Regions from separate parts of the Marinobacter sp. B-21 genome, predicted to be linked through region 2. Evidence: predicted binding sites of a transcription regulator. Region 2 holds the regulator's gene; each other region holds the start of a gene.
What was found. The regulator sigma-54, encoded in region 2, starts transcription at its own class of promoters, with help from an activator protein. The targets are predictions, from matches to a motif close to ANTGGCATNNANNTTGCTNT.

Region 1 (5,811 bases), on a different contig from region 2:
CCGGAAATGATCGGTGAAGTGCTGGACGTCATGCGCGAGCTGGCCAAAGAAGGGATGACCATGATGGTCGTCACCCACGAAATGGGCTTTGCCCGCGAAGTGGCCGACCGGGTGATCTACATCCACGAGGGCCAGATTGTCGAGCAAGGCAAACCCGAAGACGTCTTCGACAACCCCCAGAACGAGCGCACCCAGTCATTCCTGTCACGGGTACTCGCGCACTGAGCTAAGCCGCCCAGACAAAGCCCCTGCTTCCGGGGGCTTTTCTTCAGGTTTTTCTTTTTTCAGGGTCGACTAATTGGTTTTCTGTAACTTTTTCGCAATGTTAGCCAAATACACTTACCCCGGTGTTCCAAAATACACAAGCAAACCGACAAGGTAAGAGAAAACCATGGCTAAGAAATATTTGAGCTTGATGCTGGCGGTTTCCGCTGTTTCCGCACAGGCCGGTACTGTTACGACTGACGGTGAGGACCTGGTGATCAATACCGAGAGTGGTATTGAGGTCAAAACGTCTGATGATTTGGCATCCTTTCAGCTTGGTGGCCGTATCCAGTGGGATTACGACGCAACGCAGTCGGATGACAACGGCGTTGATACCAAGGATTTTGATGTGCGGCGTGCACGCTTATACGTCAAGGGCCATTATGGCGACTGGGCCTACAAGACTCAGTTTAACGTCGCGGAAAGTGAGGGTGCCGACGGCGGTGACGTCGAAGACCTTTACATTCGGTACCTGGGGTTTGGCTCAGTTGCAAGCGTCACCATCGGTAAGCAGAAAGAGCCTTTCGGCCTGGAAGAACTGACAAGCTCGAAAGACATTTCCGCGCTAGAGCGCTCCGCCATGACCGAGCGTTATGCTCCCGGACGCAGTGGCGGTATTCAGCTGAGCGGGAAGGGAAGTAACTGGACCTACGGTATCGGTTATTTTGAAGCGGATGGTGACGGCAGCAACGACTTCAATAATACGGCGATAACGGCACGGGGTACGTTTGCGCCGATTCAAACGAATGATGCCGTTGTTCATCTTGGCGCGGGTTATACCACGCGTGAGGCCGATGTTCAGGCTGATGAAATCGATACCTACAATCTGGAACTGGCTGGCCGTATGGGGCCTTTCCACGCTCAGGCCGAATACTTCGATTCCGAGGAAGGGCAGTTGGATGTCGATGGCTACTACGTGCAGCTCGGCTGGGTCATTACCGGAGAGAGTCGCCCCTACAAAGCGGGCGTGTTTAAGCGGGTAAAGCCGTCATCGCCCAGAGGTGCCTGGGAAGTAATCGCCCGTTTTGAAGAGGGTGATGGAAAATACAGTGACGTGGGGCTGGCCACAACCGACGGCGAGCAAACGACGCTGGGTGTTAACTACTACGCCAATAAGAATGTCCGACTCGGCTTGAGCTACATGGACGGCGAGCAAGCCAGCGGCGAAAGCGGAGATGAGGTCCGTGCGCGGTTCCAGTATGCGTTTTGATCATGCATGATCCCCGGTTCCGCTTATGTAAGGCTCAAGCCAAATGGTAAAATTGCTGTATAAACAGCAAGATGGTTATTGGGTTTGGGTTCTGTCCGCGTTGGCGCTGATACTGGCGAGATAAAGAGTTAATCAGGTTTCAGGGGCAGATTTTTCTGCCCCTTTTTTATGGTGCGCCCGACATGGCGCGCAGCGCGTTGACCGGCGTTGTTCCGGTACAGCGCCGGGGCTGGCCGGATGACTTTGGGCGCAAAAAGGTCAAGGGCGACCAGGCTGGCACTAAAATCGAGCGCCACACTGATCGAACGATGGATATCGCTCCATTTTGGGGCGCTGCGGATTTATGAATCGGACTTCGCTACTGCTTTTTAGAATTAAAGTTATAATAAACAACAAGTTATAATGATTGGCACCTTGTTTGCTCCTGAGGAATGCGAAAAGCGCAACTTAAAAAGGTGTACATAATGGATAAGCAAGTTCTCAGAAAATCCGGATTGCTCGGTGTTGGTCTGTTTGCAGTTCTTCAGGCAACTCCTTCAATGGTCAGCGCTGACGTAAGCGCCAATGTAGGCGTCTCCAGCAATTACCTCTTCCGTGGCGTGACACAAACAGACAATTCAGCTGCTGTCCAGGGTGGGCTCGACTACGAGCATGCGTCCGGCTTGTATGCCGGTGTATGGGGTTCCAATGTGGATTTTGGCGACGGGACCAGCTATGAGTTTGACCTCTATGCGGGTTACTCGGGCGCTATCAACGATATCGGATATGACGTCGGGTATATATATTATGCTTACCCGGACGCTCCCGCCTCTATTGATTTCGGGGAGATATACGGGGAGCTGAGTTACGGGTATTTATCCGCGGGGCTAGCCTATACAGTAAACAGTGACAACAGCACACCAGGGCTGTTCGTGGAAGGTGATGTCTTCTATTACCTGAGCGCCCACATGCCATTGGAAAATGATTTCAGTGCAGGTGTTACATTAGGCTACTACGACTTTACCGACGACAAAAAACCGTCCGTGGGCGAGGCGAGCTATGGACACGCCGCCGTCAACGTGACCAAGGATGCGGGAACGCTCGGCTCCGTCAGTATCAATCTGGAATATTCGGATATCGACCCGGACAGCGCCCTTGGCTCCGTCAACTCGGATGATCCGAAATTCTGGCTTGGCTGGAGTAAAAGCTTCTGATTACGGACGCTTTTCCAGTGATTTTGGTCAAGTGAAAGCAGGCCCGGTCAATGGGCCTGCGTCCTGAAATCCTGCTACAGTAAATTATTGGGATTTTTTAATCCCCGTCCCATCAGCGTCCCCTTAGTCTTTCTTAAGGAATTCCGAGGCTCTGGAAGTTTGTCGGCATTGGCCAGTCGCCGCTGTTAACGGTAATATCCGCACAGGTTAACCGCCGACAATCCAGAACACGACCGTCTGATGGAGAATTCTCATGCGCAATGCTGACCTCGTCGCCCGTGGCCTCAAATCCGTGTGGCATCCCTGCACCCAGATGAAAGACCATGAAGGAACCCTGCCACTGGTCCCGATCAAGCGGGGCGAAGGTGTCTGGCTGGAAGACTTCGAGGGCAACCGGTTCATCGACGCCGTGAGCTCCTGGTGGGTCAACCTGTTCGGCCATGCCAATCCGAGAATCAACGCCGCGATCCAGGAACAAATTGGCCAGCTTGAGCATGTCATCCTGGCCGGCTTTACCCATGAGCCCGTGGTCAACCTGTCCGAGCGCCTGATTGAGGCAACTCCGGAAGGACTCAACAAATGCTTTTACGCCGACAACGGCTCGTCTGCGATCGAAGCCGCCCTCAAGATGAGCTTCCACTACTGGAAAAACCACGGTAAACCGGGCAAGAAAAACTTCGTGAACCTGAGCAACAGCTACCATGGGGAAACTCTGGGCGCACTGGCCCTCGGCGATGTATCTCTGTACAAGGACACCTACCAGCCTTTGTTGATGGAAGTCCTGACGGCGCCCTCCCCAGATGCGTTTAACAAAGAACCGGGTGAGACCGATGAGGATTACGCACTGCGCCAGTTTGAGGCCATGGAAACACTGCTGGCCGAAAAGCACGACGAAATCTGCGCCGTGGTGGTGGAACCTTTAATCCAGTGTGCCGGCGGCATGCGCATGCACCACCCGATTTACCACACCAGGCTGAGAGAAGCCTGCGACCGCTATGGCGTGCACCTGATTGCCGATGAGATTGCAGTGGGCTTTGGCCGAACCGGCACCCTGTTCGCCTGCGAGCAGTCGGGCATCACCCCGGATTTCATGTGTCTGTCCAAGGGGCTGACCGCTGGCTACCTGCCGCTGTCCGTAGTGCTGACCACCGATGATGTCTACAACGCATTTTACGACGACTATGAAACCCTCAAGGCCTTCCTGCACAGCCACAGCTACACTGGCAACCCAATTGGCTGCGCTGTGGCACTGGCCACCCTGGACACCTTCCGGGACGACAACGTTATCGAGAGCAATCGCAGGCTCTCCACCTGCATGGCCGAATCTGTTGCCCACCTGGCGGACCACCCCAACGTGGGAGATATCCGCCAGCACGGCATGACCCTCGCCGTAGAGATGGTGAAAGACAAGGCATCGAAAACCCCGTTCCCCTGGCAGGAACGGCGGGGAATCCGGGTGTATCAGCATTCATTGACCCGCCAGGCCTTGCTTCGCCCCCTGGGTAATGTGGTTTACTTCATGCCGCCTTACGTAATCACCGAAGAACAGATCCGGCACCTCGCCCAGGTCGCAACGGAAGGCATAGAAATCGCGGTTCGGGACTGAGAACCGTCCCGTAACCTGAGAGAACCATCCATGCGCATACCCCGCATCTACACCGATTCCGCCCTCAGCGAGGGCGCAACCGCTGATCTTGATGACAATGCCGCCCAGCACGTGGGCCGGGTATTGCGCATGCAGCCGGGGCAGGAACTGCTGCTGTTCAACGGTAACGGCAACGACTACCCCGCCACGATTATCAGTGCCAGCAAAAGAAACGTTGAAGTACAGGTGGGCACGCCGGAAGCCAACGCCACCGAGTCCCCCCTGGAAATCGTCCTTGGCCAGACCCTTTCCAAAGGCGACCGCATGGACTACGCCGTGCAAAAAGCCGTGGAAATGGGCGCCACCCGCATCGTGCCGTTAACCACCGAACGTTGTGACGTCAAACTCAGGGGCGACCGGGAAGACAAGCGCCTGCGCCACTGGCAATCCGTCGCCATCAGCGCCGCCGAGCAATGTGGCCGCGCCCGGGTGCCCGAGATCCTGCCGGTGATGACCGTTTCCGAGTGGCTGGAACACAGCCGGGACTGCGAGGTGCGTCTTGTCCTTCACCACCGCACCAAGCACGCACTCAAAGCCATTATCCCCCCCGAACGCGTCGCCCTGATGATTGGCCCCGAGGGCGGACTTTCCCGAGAGGAAATCGTCCAGGCGGAAAAAGAAGGTTTCCTGCCGGTGGCCCTGGGCCCTCGGGTACTGAGAACCGAAACCGCACCGGTTGCAGCCATGGCGCTTTGCCAATGGCTGTGGGGCGATATCGGCAGCTGACCAACCCCGACCGTGCCGCCGTCTCGATCTGGCGCCCACGTCATCGACATAGAGGGGTCGGCGACAGAATCCCTGTCAGCCTGCAGCAAAGCCGGGCATCACTCAACAGCCAGGGCGTTGCCGATCACGGTCACGAATGCTGCCAGGTTCACCCACGCCTTGACCCATGCTGCCGGTGCGCCCGAACATACCGTTCGGGGTCCGCGTCGAACTGTTCGCGGCAAGCCGTCGCACAGAAGTAATAGTGTTTACCTTGGTATTCGGACTCCGCAGGGGCTGTCTTGTAGCTGACCTGCATGCCACAGACCGGATCCTCGAAAGATTTTTGCTCTTCTCGTCCGCGTTTCATTGTTGCCCTCTCTCTTTTACAGTTCACAATAATGCAGATTTTGCTGCGCCTTTCCATTAACAGACCACCGCATCGGTGAGCTTATCGAGCTGCGCGTGCGGGTTGATTCGTGATTACGCCAGGCGTTCCAACGCCAGCGCTACCCCCTGGCCGCCACCGATGCACAGGGTAACCACGCCACGGCGCACGCCATCCCGGGCCATGGCGTGTAACAGACGGGTGGTCAGCACAGCGCCGGTGGCTCCGATTGGATGGCCGTGCGCAATCGCGCCGCCTTCCACGTTAACGATATCCTCGGCCAGACCGAGCTCCCGGGTCAGGGCAAGGACGATGGCGGCAAAGGCTTCGTTGATCTCGATGCGCTCGATATCACCCATGCTCCAGCCGGCACGTGCCAGTGCCTGTTGCACCGCCGGTACCGGGC
Region 2 (5,811 bases):
CGTGCCACAGGTATGAAAGCGTGGATCGGCGAGCGGATTCTGGAACTGAACTCTCAGGTGGAAGGACTCTATGAAACCGGAAACTAACCGATACCGGGGCCTGATGGCTGCCCTGCTGACCATCGCCATGGCGGGGCCGGCAGCAGCTTTCGACCTTGGTTCTGACATTCCTATCAAGGTAACCGCAGACAACGCCCGCCTCGACGACGGCCAGGGTATCGCCACCTACACCGGCGATGTAGAGCTGGAACAGGGCGAGACCCATCTGAGCGCGGAGCGTGTGGTTCTGTACCGCGACGAAAACGGCCTGAACCGGATTGAAGCCTTCGGAAGCCCGGCCCGTTACCGCCAGCCAACCCGTGAGGGCGAAGGTGAAACCGACGCCAGGGCGCTGAATATTACCTGGTCGGCCACTGACCAGCGTCTGATCTTTGAACGGCAAGCGGTCATCGAACAGAATGGCAACCTGTTCCGGGGCGATGTCATCCATTATGATACCGTCCGCCGGGTCGTAACTGCCCAAGGCGGCGCCGATACCGGTGAAGGATCCGGCCGGGTAGAAATGGTGATTCAGCCACGCAGCACTGACAGACGTACTGACAGACAGGAATCCGATGGCAGTTCTGAGAGCCAGTAATCTGGCAAAGAGTTATAAACAGAAAAAAGTGGTGATCGACGTTTCCCTGGAAATCCGCAGCGGGGAAATTGTTGGTCTGCTGGGCCCCAATGGCGCCGGTAAAACCACCTGCTTTTACATGATTGTGGGGCTGGTTCCCGCCGACCGCGGCCGGATCACCATCGACAGCCGCGACATCACTCATCTGCCCATGCACGGCCGGGCGCGTCAGGGCATCGGTTACCTGCCCCAGGAAGCCTCGGTATTCCGCAAACTGTCGGTGCGCGACAACATCATGGCCATTCTGGAAACCCGCAAGGGTCTGGGTAAGGCGGAGCGGGAAAAGAAGGTGGAAGAATTGCTCGAAGAATTCCACATTACCCACATTCGTGACAGCATGGGCATGGCCCTGTCCGGCGGCGAGCGCCGGCGTGTGGAAATTGCCAGGGCCCTGGCGATGGAGCCGGCCTTTATCCTCCTGGATGAGCCGTTCGCCGGTGTCGACCCCATTTCCGTGAGCGATATCAAACACATCATCCGGCATCTTCGGGACAAGGGCATTGGTGTGTTGATTACCGACCACAACGTGCGTGAGACCCTGGACATCTGTGAGAATGCCTACATCGTTTCCGGTGGCCACATCATCGCCTCCGGTAATGCCGAGGCCATTCTGGCCAACCAGCAGGTGAAGGAAGTGTATCTGGGCAATGAGTTCCGACTGTGAAATTGGGGTCAGATGAAATTGGGGTCAGATGAAAAGTTCATCTGACCCCAATTTCATCTGACCCCCGGATTGTTTTGATGATCTGTAGCAAGTAAACTCGGCAAAGAACTTGCTAGGGTAATACAGAGCCAAGGCAAGTAACCGACATATAAAGAATTTTTCACTACCTACGACACCAAGCGCTGATGAGTGACGGATCCTGAACCATGGTAATGAAAGCCTCCTTACAGTTAAAGCTGGGTCAGAGCCTGACCATGACACCCCAGCTGCAACAGGCGATCCGGCTTCTACAGCTTTCCACTCTCGACCTTCAGCAGGAAGTCCAGCAGGCCCTGGAATCCAACCCCATGCTGGAGACGTCCGAGGATGAGGATCAGCCGGAGACCGACACCGGGAATGACGAACGGGAGGCCAATGCCACCGAGTCCGCCGCTGAGACAGTTCCCGAACCTTCACCCGACTGGGATGAAACCGAAAACGGTCCGGACTGGTCCTCGGAAAACGAAATCCCGGATAATATCCCGGACGATCTCCCGGTCGACACCGCCTGGGACGATATCTACCAGTCCGCACCGGCATCGGCCGCCCGTAACGATGACGAAAACGATCACGATTTCGAGACCCGCAACTCCCCCACTGACACGCTTCAGGATCACCTGGAATGGCAACTGAACCTGACCCCGATGAGCGAACGGGACCAGGCCATTGCCCACGCTTTGATGGACGCAGTGGATGAACGCGGTTATCTGACCAGTCCGCTGGAAGAGATTCATGCCGGGTTGCTGGATGAAAACGAAGAAGACCCCCTTGAGCTGGATGAAGTCGAGGCGGTCCTTCACCGGCTGCAGCATTTTGATCCTCCCGGCGTGTTCGCCCGGGACCTGCAGGAATGCCTGCTGATCCAGCTCAACCAGCTGCCGCCGGAAACGCCCTGGCTGGCCCAGGCTCGCCTGGTCATCACCCATTACATCAATCTGCTCGGCAACCGCGACTATGCCCAACTGCTACGCCGCAGCCGCCTGAAAGAAGACCAGCTGCGGGATGTACTGGCCCTGATTACCGGTCTGAATCCCCGCCCCGGTGACGTGATTGACCGCACCGAACCTGACTACGTAATTCCGGATGTGATCGTTCGCAAGCACAACGGCCGCTGGCGCGTTGAACTGAATCCGGAAATTGCCCCGCGCATCCGCGTCAATGCCAGCTATGCTTCTCTTATAAGGCGTGCGGACAGCAGTGCCGACAACACTTACCTGCGGGATCAGTTGCAGGAGGCGAAATGGTTTATCAAGAGCCTGCAGAGCCGCAATGAAACCCTGCTGAAAGTGGCGACCCGTATTGTCGAGCACCAGCAAGGATTCCTGGATCAGGGTGAAGAAGCCATGAAACCGCTGATCCTCTCTGATATCGCCCAGGCGGTTGAGATGCATGAGTCCACGATTTCCCGGGTCACCACCCAGAAATACATGCACACCCCCCGGGGAATTTTCGAGCTGAAATATTTCTTCTCCAGCCATGTCAGCACTGACGAAGGCGGTGAATGTTCTTCCACGGCGATCCGCGCGATGATCAAAAAGCTGATTGCCGCGGAAACGCCCAAAAAGCCATTGAGCGACAGTAAAATTGCAGCCATGCTAGGAGAACAGGGAATCAAGGTTGCGCGACGCACCGTTGCCAAGTACCGGGAGGCCATGCACATTCCGCCTTCGAACGAACGCAAGCGGCTGGTCTGAACACCCCGGGGTCCGGGCGCAACGTACTATTCGCCGGCGCACAATGCGCCAGCACCCAGACCGGCTCCCGGGAGCCGGAACGATGACAACAGGAGACGCCTATGCAACTCAATATTTCAGGCCATCACGTAGAACTGACTCCCGCACTGAAGGATTATGTTTCAGAGAAGTTCCAGAAGCTCGAGCGTCACTTTGACCACATCAGCAACTGCCAGGTAACCCTGGAAGTGGAGAAGGTGCGCCAGATTGCGGAAGCCACGCTGCACGTGGTTGGTGGTGAGATTCACGCAAAGGCAGAAAATGAGGATATGTACGCAGCCATCGATGTCCTGATCGACAAGCTGGACCGCCAGATTCTCAAACACAAGGAAAAGAATGTAGACCGGATGCACGGAAACGGCTCTCGCTAACTGGCTGTTTTCATGCAAGTCATCCAATCGAGCTGCGACACGGCTGACGTGTCGCAGCCTTTTTTTAACGGAAATGCAGTCGATCCATGAGCGACACATCCCTGACCATAGACAACATACTTGCACCGGAGCTCACCCTCTGTCGGGTGTCGGCATCCAGCAAGAAGCGGGCTCTGGAGTTTATTGCCGAGCAGATAAACCTCCAGGACAATACGCTCAGCGAAACCCAGATATTCAATAACCTGATCTCACGGGAGCGTCTGGGTAGCACCGGTATTGGCCAGGGAATTGCCATCCCACACTGCCGCCTGGAAGGCCTGGATCATGTGGTGGGCGTACTGATGACGCTGGAAGAAAGCGTCGAGTTTGACGCCATCGACAATCAGCCGGTAGATCTGATCTTCGCCCTGGTCGTGCCCAAGGAGGCCACCAGCGAACACCTGGAACTGCTCAGCCAGCTGGCGGAAAAATTCAATGAGCGGTCGTTCTGTGATCGCCTGCGGCAATGCGAGGACGCCAGCACCCTGTACGAGCGCATGACCGCCTCAAGCGGATGACATTCATTGCAGTGGAGGTACGTGGTCATGAAGCTGATTATCGTCAGTGGCAGGTCCGGATCGGGCAAGAGTACCGCACTTCATGTTCTGGAAGACCTGGGCTTCTATTGCATAGACAACCTCCCGATCGGCCTGCTTTTCCCCCTTACCCGGGAAGCCGCCAGCCAGACAAAACCGGGCCGCCTCGGCAAGATGGCCGTGAGCATTGACGCCCGTAACCTTTCCGGAGAACTGGCCAACTTCGAAGAGATCTACCGCCGCCTCCAGGAAACAGGGGTGACCGTTGAGATCATCTTCCTGGATGCCGACGAACAGTCCCTGCTGCAGCGTTTTCATGCGACTCGCCGAAAGCACCCCCTGAGCGATGACAAGACCTCGCTGCGGGAAGCCATCACCAGTGAAAAGAAGCTTCTTGAACCGCTGTCCAAGCTCTCCGACCTGTATGTGAACACCACCGGCATGTCCATGTACGAACTCCGGGATATGGTGAAGCAGCGGGTTGTCGGCAGGAAGGAGCAGGAACTGGCCCTGCTGTTCCAGTCGTTTGGCTTCAAGCACGGTGTACCGCTGGATTCGGACTATGTCTTCGACGTTCGATGTCTGCCTAACCCTTACTGGGATACCAGCCTTCGGAAGTATGTGGGCACCGATCAGCCGGTGATCGAATTTCTTGAAAAGGAACCGGCGAGCCGAAAGATGATCGATGATCTCAAGGCTTTCCTGGACACCTGGTTACCCTCCTTCGCGGACAGCAACCGCAGCTACATGACCATCTCCATCGGCTGTACCGGAGGCCAGCACCGCTCTGTGTATGTGTGCGAGCAGCTGGGCGAGTACTTCCGGCAGCGCTACAACAATGTCCAGGTGCGCCACACCGAGCTGCCACATTTGCAGACACGGGAAGAGATCTGATCAGCCCATGATTCGCCGCCCGATTACCATTATCAACAAACTGGGGTTGCACGCACGTGCCACCGCCAAGCTGGTTGCCACAGCCTCCGAATTCGACAGCAGCGTGAGAATTGCTGGCAAGGGCCGGGATGTGGACGCCAAAAACATCATGCAGGTGATGATGCTGGCCGCCAGCAAAGGTACGGATGTTGAGCTCATTGCTGAAGGACCCGACGAGGAGCAGGCCATTGATGCGCTGGTCGAACTCATCAACGATTATTTTGGCGAGGGCGGTTAAAACGGGGTCAGATGAAAACGGGGTCAGATGAAAGTTCATCTGACCCCGTTTTCATCTGACCCCGGTTTGATCTCCTGCAACTCGCACTCACCGATAACGGCTAACTCCGCTATAATAAAGGCGTTTTCTGATGCTGGGTGATTCATGACCGATATTCTGGAAAAAAGCCAGGCCCGCCAGCGCCTTCGCTCCCTGAGTGAAGCCCTGGACAGCGGCGCACTGAAGCAGGTTGCACGCATCCTGAACGGTGGCCTGAGTCCCAGCGACATTGCTCACCTGCTGGAATCTTCGCCGCCCCGGCAGCGTGCCCTGTTGTGGAACCTGGTCGACAAGCAGCTGGAAGGGGAAGTCCTCCAGTACCTGAGCGACGATATTCGCGGTTATTTCCTGAGCCAGCTGAACGCCCAGGAACTGGCGGACATTATCGAGGATTTCGAGTCGGACGATCTGGCCGACTTGCTGCAGCAACTGCCGGACACGGTGATCCAGGAAGTTCTGGACACCATGGACGAACAGGACCGCCAACGTGTGGAAGAGGTCCTTTCCTACCCGGAGGACACCGCTGGCGGCCTGATGAACACG
Region 3 (5,811 bases), on a different contig from region 2:
ACGGGCAACCTCAAGCACGCTTTTGGAAATATCCGTTGCGGTGATTCTTACATCACGCAATTTGCCTGGCCGGAGCCTTCGGAACTCCTCCACAATCATCGCAATCGAGTAAGGTTCCTGCCCGGTTGAACAAGCGGCAGACCAGATTCGAAGCGGCTGGCTGGAATTGCGCTCGGCAAATTCGGGAAGCAGTTTCTCCTGAAGGATCCGGAACGGATGGTTATCACGGAACCACAGGGTTTCATTGGTGGTCATGGCGTCAATAACAACTTCACGCAAACCACCCCGGCCTGGCCGCTTGAGACGATCAAGGAGCTCACCGAGCGAGTTCAGGCTGTTCTCCTCGAGAATCCGGCGTAACCGGCTTTTCACCAGGTACTGCTTGTTCTCTCCCAGCAAAATCCCACAGGCATCCTGCAGGAACGACTTGAAGGCTTCATATTCCTGTGGCGTTATATCCGCTTTCATTGGATCTCTGTTCTGAGTGAATCTCTGAGCAGCTTCATCAACCCTGGTCGATGATTTCCATTACCCGCTCGGCGAGTTCGTCCGGACTGAACTTTGCCATGAAGTCGTCGGCACCGACCTTCTTGACCATGGCCTGATTAAAGACCCCACTGAGAGAGGTGTGCAGCATGATAAACATGTCGGCGAGGGCCGGATCACCCTTAAGCTTCGTCACCAGCGTATAGCCGTCCATCTCTGGCATTTCAACGTCGGAAATGATCAGGGAGAAATGATCCTTTGCCCGCGAACCGTCGGCAGTCACTTCCTTCAGGTATTGATAAGCCTGTTTGCCGTCATTCCTGGTGACGACTTCCATTCCGATAGCCGTCAGGCAACGCTCTATCTGGCGACGGGCCACGGACGAATCATCCACCACCAGGACGGGCAGGTGGCCGGGCACCCGATCGGCACTCTTGCTCAGCACGGCTTCGGTAACATCCTCACCGAGCGGAGAAACTTCTGCAAGAATCTTCTCTACATCAATGATTTCTACCAGCTTATCATCGATCTTGGTGACAGCGGTAAGGTAAACATCCCTTCCGGCACCCCTGGGCGGTGGCAGAATATCTTCCCAGTTCATGTTCATGATCCGGTCGACACCAGTAACGAGGAAGCCCTGGGTTTTACGGTTGTACTCGGTAATGATGACAAAACTGGTCGCCAGCTCTTCCTGTGGAATTCCGGGCAATCCAATGGACATGCTCAGATCAATAATCGGAATGGTTTCGCCCCGGATATGGGCGACCCCCCTGACGACGTTCCGGCTGTTGGGAATAGATGACAGCCTGGGACATTGCAAAACCTCCTTCACCTTGAAAACGTTAATGCCGTAAATCTGACGCCCTCTCAAGCGGAAAAGAAGGAGCTCAAGGCGATTCTGCCCTACCAGCTGCGTGCGCTGGTTTACGCTGTCCAATACCCCTGCCATTTTGTTTCTCCTGGCTGGCCGGCTTTCCGCCGGCATATATCTTGCTGTTCACTGAATATATCGCCGAATAATCGCCTGATCGACGGGAAACCGTCATCTCAGCGGCGGGTCAGCCAACTTAACGGCCATTTTCCCGGAACCCTTAGCATTGTTCGGGTTTTTCTGCCCTGATATTGACAAGCATAGGACAAACTCATACGTATGCGCATCACCAATTTTGCCCTACTCCTGCTAATGTCCAGCCTGAGCGGCCCATTGCTGGCCCAAACCACTGCCAAACAGATCCGGCAGGCCACCCTGGCGTTTCTGGACGACTTTGCCAACGAACAGGCCAGTGCGGGCTATACGGTTTCCTTTGAACCAGGGTCCATCGATAGCCGCCTCACCCTCGCCGGGTGCGAACGCCCCCTGAGTGTCGGGTTCAGCGGCGACCCCTGGAAGAGTACAAGCCCGTCCCTGCTGGTAGCCTGTGAGGGAAGCCGCCCCTGGCGAATGTTCGTTACGGCCTCCATCTCAATCCGTGGGCCCGCCCTGATTGCAACCCGCCCCCTGACTCGCGGTGAGCGGATTACCCCGGATCTGGTGACGCATCAGTCCGTGGAGATCAATGCCTCAAGGCGCGGAGCGATAACCGAGACCGCACAAGCGGTCGGAATGGAGGTTCGGCGATCCATAAATGCCGGCTCTTTGATCACTCCGGATATACTCTCTGCGCCGGATGCGGTAGAGCGTGGGGATCATGTTATCATTACTGCGAAAACCGGCGGATTTTCAGTGCGTTCCCGAGGTAAGGCTCTGGCCAACGCAGGCATAGGAGAGCAAGTTCTGGTCGAGAATCTGAGCTCCTCACGTACGGTAAAGGCGAACGTTGTTGCCCCCGGCCGTGTTGAGATCCAGATGTAGCCGCGCTTCGGCAGCACTTTGCCGGCACGGCAAGATTCTGCCAGGCCCGGTGACAGTAGTAGCGGGAGCAGTAGTGGTTGGGGGTGAAAAAATTTACCGGGTAAAAATATGTTAATCCGGAAGGCAAAAAGTTTCTAAAGGTTTCTGCGGTTCCGCCGTTAAGAAGACATAAACTCGAGTAAGCGCCGCAAACGTGTGCGCATCAGGCAAGCAGGTATCGATATGTCAGTTGACTTCAATGGAATTGGCCCCGGCCAGGTCAACACCCAGAGAACCACGGCCGACAAGGGCGCTGGCGCTCAGAGCAGCCAGCCGGCGACCAACGAGCAGGCAAAAACTCAGACCCGGGGAGCCCGGGGTGAAAACGTGAGCCTGAGCAGTCAGGCCAGGAATCTCAAACAGCTGGAACAGAAGCTGGGTGATTATCCTGAGATGGATGATGACCGTATTGAGCAGATCCGTTCCGCTCTCGAAAACGGGACCTACAAAATTGACGCCGAAAAACTGGCCCAGAAAATGCTTGAGATGGATGAAAGCATTTTCGGGTGAGTAAATCATGGCAGCAATCGATGATCTGAAGGCTCTTCTATCCCAGGATGTCAGCCAGCTGGACACACTCGCTGACATTCTCGGCAGGGAAAAAACCTGCCTTGCCACCTCCGATCTCCAGGCTCTGAACGAATTGACCAGAGAGAAAAACGATCTTCTCGGGGCCATTCGTGAGCGGGCAAAGCAGAAAATCCGGACGCTGGTTCAGATGGGCTATCGCCCCGAGAGCGGAGAGCCCTCCCGCTTTATTCGCAGTGCGGGCCTTTCTGAGCTTTATCAGCTCTGGCAGGAAGCGGACCAGAAACTGCGAGCCTGTCAGACCCTGAACCAGAACAACGGTCGGGTGATCACCCATCTGCAAAAACGCCTGACCCGGCTGGCCGACATTTTCCGGGGCGCCAATAGCCAGCAGAAGCTCTACGGAGCACGTGGTGAGCACACGACAGTTTCAAGCCGGACAGTGCTCGCAAGCGCCTGAAAACCGCGCTGGCCTTGGCCCATAACCGTTTCTATCGGGTGTAAATGGTCATCCGGGAGTCCGGGTGGAACCGGATATCCTGAATGGTCACGTTGCCCATTGACGCGCCCTGGCCTCCGGTAACACGGATATTGTCCATGCGGATTTCTTCAATACGTTCCGGAAAGGCCAGCATCAGCGCCCCGTCTTCCCGAACCGCGTAACGGGGCTCATCCTCCCGGTAGTGAACGCCGGAAATGGTAAGGTCTGAATCCAGGAAGTTCAGAACCGGCACGAAGATATTTGCCGTCAGTTTCATCCCCTCAATAACGTCAGCCGCCGGGCTTCCTCCCTGGCTGTCGCCACCGGCCGGATTCTCTGCCATCGCCCCGACCAGTCCGATCCGGTCTAGCAGGGTCGGATCACCCTGCCCCGATACGGCCGCCAGCTCGGTCTCGGTCAGCGGCGCAAGATTCCCTCTCTCATAGAGTTCGCCGGCTTCCAACGCCGACTGGGAGGTATCTGCACTGTTACTGGCCGCAAACGTCACCAGCGGCTGGAACGGAAGCGTAACCATGGTCACCAGGGCCGCCGCGTTACGATAGCGGGACTGGTGCTTGAGAACCCGGTGAAGTTCCTTATCCGTGATCCAACCGGCCTGAATGAGCACTTCACCGAGGCGTTGGCCGGTTTCGCGCTGAATTCTCAGGCCTTCATCCAGCTGGCCTTCAGACAGATACCCGCGATTGACAAGTAATCGCCCAAGGCGTGACTTTTCTTCAAATCCCTGGCGGATTCTCACCCAGTTTCTCCTTATTCAACAGTGAAAACCGTACAACCCTGCCCGGCGAATGTGATGCACTCATTCCTGCATCCGAAAAGGTTAGCTGATCACAATCAAATGTGCGTGGATACAGTCCCCGTTTTACAATCACGTTCTGCTAAGATCACGCACCGGAAAACAGAATTCACTGAATTGTCGCAGGAAAAGCCCCTGCGAATAACACAGAGAGCGGCCGAAAATGACAAATCTGGTAAAACCCTTGAAAAGTGTGACTCCCGTACTGTTGATACTTCTCTCTTTGCTTTTGCCCGCTGGCACTGCTCTGGCCCAGAGCAGTGGCCAACCAGCCGATGAACCGCTTCCGAAAGTCCGGATGGTGACCAGTGAAGGTGCCCTTGAACTGCAGCTCCGCCCGGATGTTGCCCCTGCAACCGTTGCCAACTTTCTGGAGTACGCACGGGCCGGATTCTTCGACGACACCATCTTTCATCGGGTCATTCCCGGCTTCATGATCCAAGGTGGCGGGTTTACCGATGACCTCTCCCGCAAACCGACCCGCGCCCCCATCAAGAACGAAGCCAGATCCACACTTCCCAACCTCCGTGGAACCATTGCCATGGCCCGGACCAGCTCTCCGGATTCCGCCACCTCACAGTTCTTCATCAATCTGTCAGACAACGATTTCCTCAATGCCGGCGTCCGTGGCCCTGGCTATGCCGTCTTCGGCAAGGTGACCGAGGGCATGGGTGCCGTTGATGCTATCGCCCGCAAGCAGACGACCCGGAAGCGGGGCATGGCCGATGTTCCGGTTGAAGCCGTGATCATTAAGAAGGTAACCGTGCTGGATACTGCTGACTGACACCATGCGCTCACCAATGCTGCCTCCCGGAATCGAGCCCGCAGAGCTGGCCTGGCGCGAGGGTGTGCCAGAGTCTGTCCGGTTTGGTGATGTCTACTTCAACCGTGACAACGGGCTGGAGGAAACGCGCCATGTGTTTCTTCGGCACAACAATTTGCCGGAGCGGTTTGCCAGTGTCGCCCAGGGCAGCCACTTTGTTATCGCGGAGAACGGGTTCGGGACCGGCCTGAATTTTCTGGCAGCGTGGCAGGCCTGGCAAAACCACGGCCCGGCGCATCAGGCAACCCTCCACTTTGTATCCGTTGAGCGATTCCCCCTGATCCGGGAGGATCTCACCCGCGCGCTGGCACTGTGGCCGGAGTTGCACCCCCTGGCTCGGGAGCTCATTCGAAAATACCCGCCACTGGTCCGGGGCGTCCACCGCCTGGTACTGGCACAGGGGCGGGTCCGCCTCACCCTCTGTTTCGGCGATATCGCCGACGCCTGGCAATCTCTCGATTTTCTTGCCGACGCCTGGTTCATGGACGGCTTTGCCCCTGCCCGCAATCCATCCATGTGGCTGGACGAGACGATCGACCAGGTCCGCGCCCACAGCAAGCCCGGCACCACCCTGGCGACCTTTACCTCCGTTGGCAGGGTTCGGCGCGCCCTGGCAGCGGCCGGATTCGACGTGCGGAAGACGCCCGGCTTTGGCCGCAAGCGGGATATGCTCCGGGGCGTGTTACCGGCAGACGGACAAACCGAAGTAAACCGGCCCGGTTCCATTGCAATCATCGGAGCGGGTATTGCGGGGTGCACCCTGGCAAGAAACCTGGCCGAACGGG

Region 1: AC13C0_RS02850 (TorF family putative porin) is a predicted target of sigma-54. The motif match lies at 1,880-1,899, and genes of this name have one in related genera.
Region 3: flgA (flagellar basal body P-ring formation chaperone FlgA) is a predicted target of sigma-54. The motif match lies at 1,464-1,483, and genes of this name have one in related genera.

The regions. Positions count from the first base shown of each region.
Region 1 covers NZ_JBSXNZ010000047.1:318-6,128, reverse strand. Annotated here, with positions in the region: gene AC13C0_RS02865 (amino acid ABC transporter ATP-binding protein) at 1-225, shown strand, start outside; gene AC13C0_RS02860 (OprO/OprP family phosphate-selective porin) at 392-1,474, shown strand; gene AC13C0_RS02855 (hypothetical protein) at 1,657-1,821, shown strand; gene AC13C0_RS02850 (TorF family putative porin) at 1,939-2,667, shown strand; gene AC13C0_RS02845 (adenosylmethionine--8-amino-7-oxononanoate transaminase) at 2,921-4,273, shown strand; gene AC13C0_RS02840 (16S rRNA (uracil(1498)-N(3))-methyltransferase) at 4,304-5,038, shown strand; gene AC13C0_RS02835 (YHS domain-containing protein) at 5,187-5,387, opposite strand; partial or broken gene AC13C0_RS02830 (thiolase family protein) at 5,501-5,811, opposite strand, start outside.
Region 2 covers NZ_JBSXNZ010000064.1:37,534-43,344, forward strand. Annotated here, with positions in the region: gene lptC (LPS export ABC transporter periplasmic protein LptC) at 1-87, shown strand, start outside; gene lptA (lipopolysaccharide transport periplasmic protein LptA) at 71-637, shown strand; gene lptB (LPS export ABC transporter ATP-binding protein) at 615-1,340, shown strand; gene AC13C0_RS07205 (RNA polymerase factor sigma-54) at 1,553-3,073, shown strand; gene hpf (ribosome hibernation promoting factor) at 3,175-3,483, shown strand; gene ptsN (PTS IIA-like nitrogen regulatory protein PtsN) at 3,570-4,040, shown strand; gene rapZ (RNase adapter RapZ) at 4,068-4,952, shown strand; gene AC13C0_RS07225 (HPr family phosphocarrier protein) at 4,960-5,229, shown strand; gene mgtE (magnesium transporter) at 5,374-5,811, shown strand, end outside.
Region 3 covers NZ_JBSXNZ010000070.1:3,745-9,555, forward strand. Annotated here, with positions in the region: gene AC13C0_RS09225 (CheR family methyltransferase) at 1-468, opposite strand, end outside; gene AC13C0_RS09230 (chemotaxis protein CheV) at 506-1,435, opposite strand; gene flgA (flagellar basal body P-ring formation chaperone FlgA) at 1,637-2,338, shown strand; gene flgM (flagellar biosynthesis anti-sigma factor FlgM) at 2,561-2,887, shown strand; gene AC13C0_RS09245 (flagella synthesis protein FlgN) at 2,895-3,365, shown strand; gene AC13C0_RS09250 (cyclic di-GMP-binding domain-containing protein, MshE-related) at 3,397-4,146, opposite strand; gene AC13C0_RS09255 (peptidylprolyl isomerase) at 4,367-4,987, shown strand; gene mnmC (bifunctional tRNA (5-methylaminomethyl-2-thiouridine)(34)-methyltransferase MnmC2/FAD-dependent 5-carboxymethylaminomethyl-2-thiouridine(34) oxidoreductase MnmC1) at 4,992-5,811, shown strand, end outside.